DNA from 2 places in the Pseudomonas palleroniana genome. Region 2 is predicted to be linked to the other one. Evidence: predicted binding sites of a transcription regulator. Region 2 holds the regulator's gene; the other holds the start of a gene.
What was found. Region 2 encodes FliA, which starts transcription of late flagellar genes. Its sites were predicted from a motif close to CTAAAGTTTNNNNNNNNNNNGCCGNTAA; they were not measured.

Region 1: a site for FliA is predicted at 2,448-2,475, ahead of MJP36_RS24335 (flagellar protein MotY). Genes of this name have one in related genera too.

What each region holds. Positions count from the first base shown of each region.
Region 1 covers NZ_CP092411.1:5,401,790-5,405,844, forward strand. Annotated here, with positions in the region: gene MJP36_RS24330 (argininosuccinate synthase) at 116-1,333, opposite strand; gene MJP36_RS24335 (flagellar protein MotY) at 1,476-2,384, opposite strand; gene pyrC (dihydroorotase) at 2,541-3,587, shown strand; gene rnt (ribonuclease T) at 3,584-4,055, shown strand, end outside.
Region 2 covers NZ_CP092411.1:2,417,301-2,421,355, forward strand. Annotated here, with positions in the region: gene flhF (flagellar biosynthesis GTPase FlhF) at 1-355, shown strand, start outside; gene fleN (flagellar synthesis regulator FleN) at 461-1,294, shown strand; gene fliA (RNA polymerase sigma factor FliA) at 1,291-2,031, shown strand; gene MJP36_RS11135 (chemotaxis response regulator CheY) at 2,200-2,574, shown strand; gene MJP36_RS11140 (protein phosphatase CheZ) at 2,594-3,382, shown strand; gene MJP36_RS11145 (chemotaxis protein CheA) at 3,394-4,055, shown strand, end outside.

The sequences.
Region 1 (4,055 bases), 3.0 Mb from region 2:
ACTACAAAACTATCAACAGGCGTTTATAACTTTAAACACTTCACTCCGGTTAAAAATAACAGGCAAAAAAAATGGCCCCTTGAACAAGGGGCCATTTTCACTGCGGGCGAATCACTCAGAACAACGAGCGACCTTTGTTGGCCGCGATGCGCATGCGCAATGCGTTCAACTTGATAAAGCCTGCCGCGTCCGCCTGGTTGTAGGCGCCGCCATCTTCTTCGAAAGTGGCGATGTTCGCGTCGAACAACGACTCATCGGACTTGCGACCGGTGACGATCACATTGCCCTTGTACAGCTTCAGGCGCACAACGCCGTTCACGTGGACCTGGGAAGCGTCGATCATCTGTTGCAGCATCAGACGCTCAGGGCTCCACCAATAGCCGGTGTAGATCAGGCTGGCGTACTTGGGCATCAACTCATCTTTGAGGTGTGCCACTTCACGGTCCAGGGTGATGGACTCGATGGCACGGTGAGCGCGCAGCATGATGGTGCCGCCTGGGGTTTCGTAGCAGCCGCGGGACTTCATGCCCACGTAACGGTTCTCAACGATGTCGAGACGACCGATACCGTGCTCACCGCCGATACGGTTCAGGGTCGCCAGTACGGTGGCCGGGGTCATTTCGACGCCGTCCAGCGCGACGATGTCGCCGTTGCGGTAAGTCAGTTCCAGGTACTGCGGTTTGTCGGGTGCGTTCTCCGGGGAGACGGTCCAACGCCACATGTCTTCCTCGTGCTCGGTCCAGGTGTCTTCCAACACGCCGCCTTCATAGGAGATGTGCAGCAGGTTGGCGTCCATCGAGTACGGGGATTTCTTCTTGCCGTGACGCTCGATCGGGATTGCGTGCTTTTCAGCGTAATCCATCAGCTTTTCACGGGACAGCAGGTCCCATTCGCGCCAAGGTGCAATCACTTTTACGCCGGGCTTGAGCGCATAGGCGCCCAGTTCAAAACGGACCTGGTCGTTGCCCTTGCCGGTGGCGCCATGGGAAATGGCGTCGGCGCCGGTTTCATTGGCGATTTCGATCAGACGCTTGGCGATGAGCGGACGCGCGATCGAAGTACCCAGCAGGTACTCGCCTTCGTAGACGGTGTTGGCGCGAAACATCGGGAAGACGAAATCGCGGACGAATTCTTCGCGCAGGTCGTCAATGTAGATCTCTTTCACGCCCATGGCTTGCGCCTTGGCACGTGCAGGTTCGACCTCTTCGCCCTGACCCAGGTCAGCGGTGAAGGTCACCACTTCACAGTTATAAGTATCCTGCAGCCACTTGAGGATCACCGAAGTGTCCAGGCCGCCGGAATACGCGAGAACGACCTTGTTTACGTCGGCCATGCCATCACTCCACGGGGTTGTACGGAAAGGCGTCGATTCTACCGACCAAAACCGTGAATTTACAGAGGCGCGACAGCAAATGAAGATAAAGCGACAGATTATGTCGAGCGGGCGACCGATGGTCGCACCTTATGAGCGCGCTTTATGAAATATGCGCGGGGTTGCTTGGGGCTGCGGTCGAAGGCGCCGGTTTCTCGGGCGCCGCGACCCGTTCAAGCTGGATATTCACGCGACGGTTGCGCGCACGGTTGGCCGCATTGGTGTTGGGCGCCAGTGGGTAGCTTTCGCCGTGGAAACGCAGAGTGATTTGCGATTCTGGAATACCGTTGGCCTTGAAGTAGTCCATCACCGCCAGCGCACGACGCCGCGACACATCGCGGTTGGTCAGGCGGTTACCACTGTTATCGGAATGGCCGTTCAACTCGATATGATTGACCGTGGGATCGGCTTTCATGAACGCAAGAATCACCGACAGCTTTTTCTTGGCCGCCGCATCCAGCTCGATACCACCGCCAGGGAACCCGACCTCGGTCTGCTTGACCTGATCGTAATTCATCGGCAGCAACTTTGCGGTGCACAACTGATAATCGTTGTAGGCCTTGCTGAACTTCACCGGCAGCAGGCGAATTTCCGAATAGCCGCCTTCACGCGCGTAATGCCGCACGGTTGGGCTACGCCCTTCCAGTAAACCACTGAACAGACGACCGGCTTGGGCCTGGGAGCTATTGAACAACACGTCGCCGCTGCCGACCCGCACGGCACCCAGGTTGATGTCACCGCGGCCGGGTTGCCAGGGAGCAGCGGCGGCCAACAAGGTGGCTGAACCGGCACCCAGCGACCCGTTAAAGGCTTTCAGACGAAACGTCGCCTGCTCGCCGGCCCGGCGCACGAACTCACCAGAGCCGAAATCGGTGATCGGCTGGGTCAGACGGCACTCGAACTGATCGCCCTCCACCTTCCACTCAATATTCTCCAGGCGTGTCTGGAACGTGAGGGCCATCACAGGCAGGCTGGCGAACGCACTGAGCAGGGCTAGATAATGCTGGCGCACGGGAGGCTCCACTGGTTTCTACAACACTTCAAAGCGTCATACATCGTTAAGGCATACCCGGGGATATCGGTCGCATCCTGCAAAACTTGATAGCGAGTGCCTGCAAGAGTCTTTTCCGGTAGCATTCCCACCAGATTGACCCGCCTGGAATCCCCAATGTCCGACCGCCTGACCCTGCTGCGTCCCGACGACTGGCATATTCATCTTCGCGATGGTGCTGCGTTACCCCAAACTGTGGCCGATGTCGCGCGCACGTTCGGCCGCGCCATCATCATGCCTAACCTGGTACCGCCGGTCCGTAATGCCGCCGAAGCCGATGCCTATCGCCAGCGTATCCTCGCTGCACGGCCGGCCGGCAGCCGCTTCGAACCGCTGATGGTGCTCTACCTGACCGACCGCACCCAACCTGACGAGATCCGCCAGGCCAAAGCCAGCGGTTTCGTGCATGCCGCCAAGTTGTATCCGGCGGGCGCGACCACCAATTCCGATTCCGGCGTGACCAGTATCGACAAGATCCTGCCGGCCATCGAAGCCATGGCCGAAGTCGGCATGCCGTTGCTGATCCACGGTGAAGTCACCCGTGGCGATGTCGACGTATTCGATCGTGAAAAGATTTTCATCGACGAGCATATGCGCCGGGTGGTCGAGCTGTTCCCGACCCTCAAGGTCGTGTTCGAACACATCACCACAGCCGACGCCGTGCAGTTCGTCACCGAGGCTTCGGCCAACGTCGGCGCTACCATCACCGCCCACCACCTGCTCTACAACCGCAACCACATGCTGGTAGGCGGGATTCGGCCGCACTTCTATTGCCTGCCGATCCTCAAGCGCAACACCCACCAGGTGGCCTTGCTGGATGCGGCGACCAGCGGCAACCCGAAGTTCTTCCTCGGCACCGACTCCGCCCCCCACGCCCAGCACGCCAAGGAAGCCGCGTGCGGTTGTGCCGGCTGCTATACCGCGTATGCGGCGATCGAGTTGTATGCCGAAGCGTTCGAACAGCGTAATGCCCTGGACAAGCTCGAAGGCTTCGCCAGCCTCAATGGCCCGCGTTTCTACGGCCTGCCGGCGAATACCGACCGTATTACCCTGGTCCGTGAAGACTGGACCGCCCCTGCCAGCCTGCCGTTCGGCGAGCTGACTGTCATCCCGCTGCGCGCCGGTGAAACACTGCGCTGGCGCCTGCTGGAGGAAAACACGTGAGTGAAGACCATTTCGACGACGAACACGAGCACAGTGGCGGCGGCTCCCGTCACCCGATGGCCGAGCGGTTTCGCGGCTATCTGCCGGTTGTCATCGACGTAGAAACCGGTGGTTTCAATTGCGCCACCGACGCGCTGCTGGAAATTGCCGCCACCACCATCGGCATGGATGAACAGGGTTTCGTGTACCCGGAGCACACCCACTTCTTCCGTGTCGAGCCGTTCGAAGGCGCCAACATCGAAGCGGCAGCCCTGGAATTTACCGGCATCAAGCTGGACCACCCGCTGCGCATGGCTGTAAGTGAAGAAGCGGCACTGACCGATATCTTCCGTGGCGTACGCAAGGCGCTGAAGGCCAATGGCTGCAAGCGTGCAATCCTGGTGGGGCACAACAGCAGCTTCGACCTGGGCTTCCTGAACGCCGCCGTGGCGCGGCTGGACATGAAGCGCAATCCGTTCCATCCGTTCT
Region 2 (4,055 bases):
GGCCGGGCGTGGCATCAAGGCGAAAAATTACCTGGTGCTTGCAACCACCAGCCAGAAACAGGTTCTTACCGCTGCGTACCACAGCTACAAACGTTGCGGCCTGGCGGGTTGCATCCTCACCAAACTAGACGAAACTGCAAACTTGGGTGAGGTGTTGAGCCTGGCTATCGGTCATGAATTACCGGTTGCCTACCTGACCGATGGCCCGCGGATTCCAGATGATTTGCATCTGCCGCGTCGTCATCAGTTGGTCAGCCGTGCTGTCAGCGTGCAAATGCAAGAAGAGCCTAGCGAGGAAGCGATGGCTGATATGTTCGCCGACCTTTACCACAACCCGGCAAAACGGGTGGGGTGAGGCAGGATGAGCACTGTGAAATGTATCTACATTGATGGTCTGCAAGCGATTCACGCGACCAAGCCGTGTAGCCTGCGTCTAAGCAAGACAAGGTAAAGAAATAAAATGGGCAGCATGCATCCTGTACAGGTGATCGCGGTGACCGGCGGCAAAGGTGGCGTCGGGAAAACTAACGTGTCGGTGAATTTGTCCCTGGCCCTGGCAGAACTTGGCCGTCGCGTCATGCTGCTGGATGCTGACCTGGGCCTGGCGAACGTGGACGTTCTGCTGGGGCTGACACCCAAACACACCCTCGCCGATGTGATCGAGGGCCGTTGCGAGCTGCGCGATGTGCTGCTGCAAGGCCCCGGAGGCATTCGTATCGTGCCTGCCGCCTCGGGCACCCAGAGCATGGTGCACCTGAGCCCGGCGCAGCACGCCGGCCTGATCCAGGCGTTCAGCGATATCGGCGACAACCTCGATGTGCTGGTGATCGACACCGCCGCCGGGATCGGCGAATCCGTGGTCAGCTTCGTGCGCGCCGCGCAGGAAGTATTGCTGGTGGTCTGCGACGAACCCACCTCGATCACCGACGCCTATGCTCTGATCAAACTGCTTAACCGTGACTACGGCATGAACCGCTTCCGCGTGCTGGCCAACATGGCCCAAAGCCCGCAGGAAGGCCGGAATCTGTTCGCCAAGTTGACCAAGGTCACGGACCGTTTTCTCGATGTCGCCTTACAATACGTTGGCGCAGTTCCCTATGACGAGTGTGTGCGCAAGGCCGTGCAAAAGCAGCGTGCGGTCTATGAAGCGTTCCCTCGTTCCAAATGCGCGTTGGCGTTCAAGGCTATTGCCCAGAAGGTCGATACCTGGCCGTTGCCTGCCAACCCGCGGGGGCATCTGGAGTTTTTCGTCGAGCGATTGGTGCATCAGACGAGCGCAGGACCGGTGCTATGACAGCCAGCGGCTATAACCTTTACAAGAAATCGGCACGTGACAGCCAGGGCGAATTGATCGAGCGTTATGCGCCCTTGGTCAAGCGCATTGCCTACCACTTGCTGGCGCGCCTGCCGGCCAGTGTGCAGGTGGAAGACCTGATCCAGGCCGGCATGATCGGCTTGCTCGAAGTGTCGACCAAATATGACGCGAGCAAGGGTGCGAGTTTCGAGACGTATGCGGGTATCCGTATCCGTGGCGCGATGCTCGATGAGGTCCGTAAAGGGGATTGGGCGCCGCGTTCGGTACACCGCAACACGCGAATGGTCAGTGATGCCATTCGCGCAATTGAAGCAAAAACCGGTCGTGACGCTAAAGATCATGAAGTTGCGGCCGAACTCCAATTGAGTCTCGATGATTATTACGGGATTTTGAACGATACCTTGGGCAGCCGCCTGTTCAGTTTCGACGACCTGTTGCAGGACGGCGAACACGAAGGGCTGCACGAGGACGGCGCGAGTGCACATCTCGAACCGTCGCGTGACCTGGAAGATGAGCGTTTCCAGAGGGCGTTGGCGGACGCGATTGCCAATTTGCCGGAGCGTGAGCGACTGGTGTTGGCGCTGTACTACGACGAAGAGCTGAACCTCAAGGAAATCGGTGAGGTCCTGGGGGTCAGCGAATCGCGTGTCAGCCAGCTGCATAGCCAGTGCGCAGCCCGCTTGCGGGGGCGGTTGGGGGAGTGGCGCGCGCGCTGACAGGCAGTGTGGGGACACTGTAGACGCGCCGCGAAAGTCGAAGGCTTTTGCGGGGTCGTGCCGTGGTGCCCTGGGCAGTCCTTTGTTGTGTAACGCCTGTTGATTGAAATGGCGCGTCCAGGTGCTGGGCGCGTTTAAGACTGCTTGGAGGTCGAATTGGACAAGAACATGAAAATCCTCATCGTTGATGACTTCTCAACGATGCGGCGGATCATAAAAAATCTGTTGCGTGACCTTGGGTTCACCAACACGGTCGAGGCGGATGACGGCCTTACGGCGATCCCGATCCTCAACAGTGGGAGCATCGACTTTCTGGTAACGGACTGGAACATGCCGGGCATGACCGGTATCGACTTGTTGCGCCACGTGCGCGCCGACGAAAAATTGCGCAGCCTTCCCGTGTTGATGGTGACCGCCGAAGCCAAGCGTGAACAGATCATCGAAGCCGCCCAGGCCGGGGTCAACGGTTACGTGGTCAAGCCATTCACTGCACAGGCGTTGAAAGAGAAGATCGAAAAAATCTTCGAGCGCATCCACGGCTAACGCCATCGCAGGGGGAGCTATGGAGCATACAGAATCATCACAGAAAGACTTTGAGTCGACTCTGAAAAAACATGCCCACCAGTTGGTCGAAAGCCTGGAAAAAGGTCAGTTCGGCGACGCGGTGCAGTTGATCCATGAGCTCAATCAGACGCGTGACCGCGGCCTGTATCAGGAAGTGGGCAAGCTGACACGTGAGCTGCACAGTGCGATCGTCAATTTTCAGATTGACCCGCACATGCCCCAGGCCGAAGAAATTTCGCAAATCACCGATGCCACCGAACGCTTGTCCTATGTGGTCAGGCTGACTGAGGCGGCGGCCAACCGCACTATGGACCTGGTGGAAAACGCCACGCCGCTGGTCAACGGCATGGCCAACGAAGCCCAGGCCCTCAGCGTTGACTGGGGCCGCTTCATGCGTCGCGAAGTGGGCGCCGAAGAGTTTCGTGAATTGGCGCGTCGGGTTGAAGGTTTCCTGTCGCGCAGTGAGCAGGACAACCGTACGGTTTCCAGCAACCTCAACGACATTTTGCTGGCCCAGGATTACCAGGACCTCACCGGTCAAGTGATCAAGCGTGTGACCCAGTTGGTCACCGAAGTGGAAAGCAACCTGCTCAAATTGGTGCTGATGGCCGGCCAGGTCGACCGCTTTGCCGGTATCGAACATGACCGCGCAGCGATCCTTTCGGAAAAAGATCCACAAAAACATCTCGCCAAGGGTGAAGGTCCGCAGATTCATGCCGATAAACGTGAAGACGTCGTATCCGGTCAAGATGACGTAGACGATTTGCTGTCCAGTTTAGGCTTCTAAGGAGCACCCACATGAGCTTCGGCGCCGATGAAGAGATCCTTCAGGATTTCCTTGTAGAGGCCGGCGAAATTTTAGAGCAACTGTCCGAGCAACTGGTCGAGCTGGAAAGCCGCCCGGATGATGCGAACCTGCTCAATGCAATTTTTCGCGGTTTTCACACTGTAAAAGGGGGCGCCGGCTTCCTCCAGCTCCATGAGCTGGTGGAGTGCTGCCACATCGCCGAGAACGTGTTCGACATCCTGCGCAAGGGTGAGCGTCACGTTGATTCGGAATTGATGGACGTGATTCTCGAAGCCCTGGATGCGGTCAATGGCATGTTCAGCCAGGTCCGTGAACGCGCGCCGATCACGGCTGCCACGCCCGAGCTGCTGGCCGCCCTGGCGCGCTACGCAGAGCCTGCCGACACCTCGGCCGCGCCGGCGGTGGAAGCCGCCCCGGAACCGGAACCGGTTGCCGAGCCTGAGCCGGATGTGACCGATAGCGAGTTCGAGCAACTGCTCAACTCCCTCAGCGCGGCGAAGGCCGAAGCCGAAGCTCCGGCGGCACCTGCTGCCGTGCCGACCAGCGAAGACATCACCGACGCCGAATTTGAATCCTTGCTCGACCAGTTGCATGGCAAGGGCCAGTTCGCCGCCGATGCCGTGGCGCCTGCCGCAGCTTCCGAAGCGCCTGC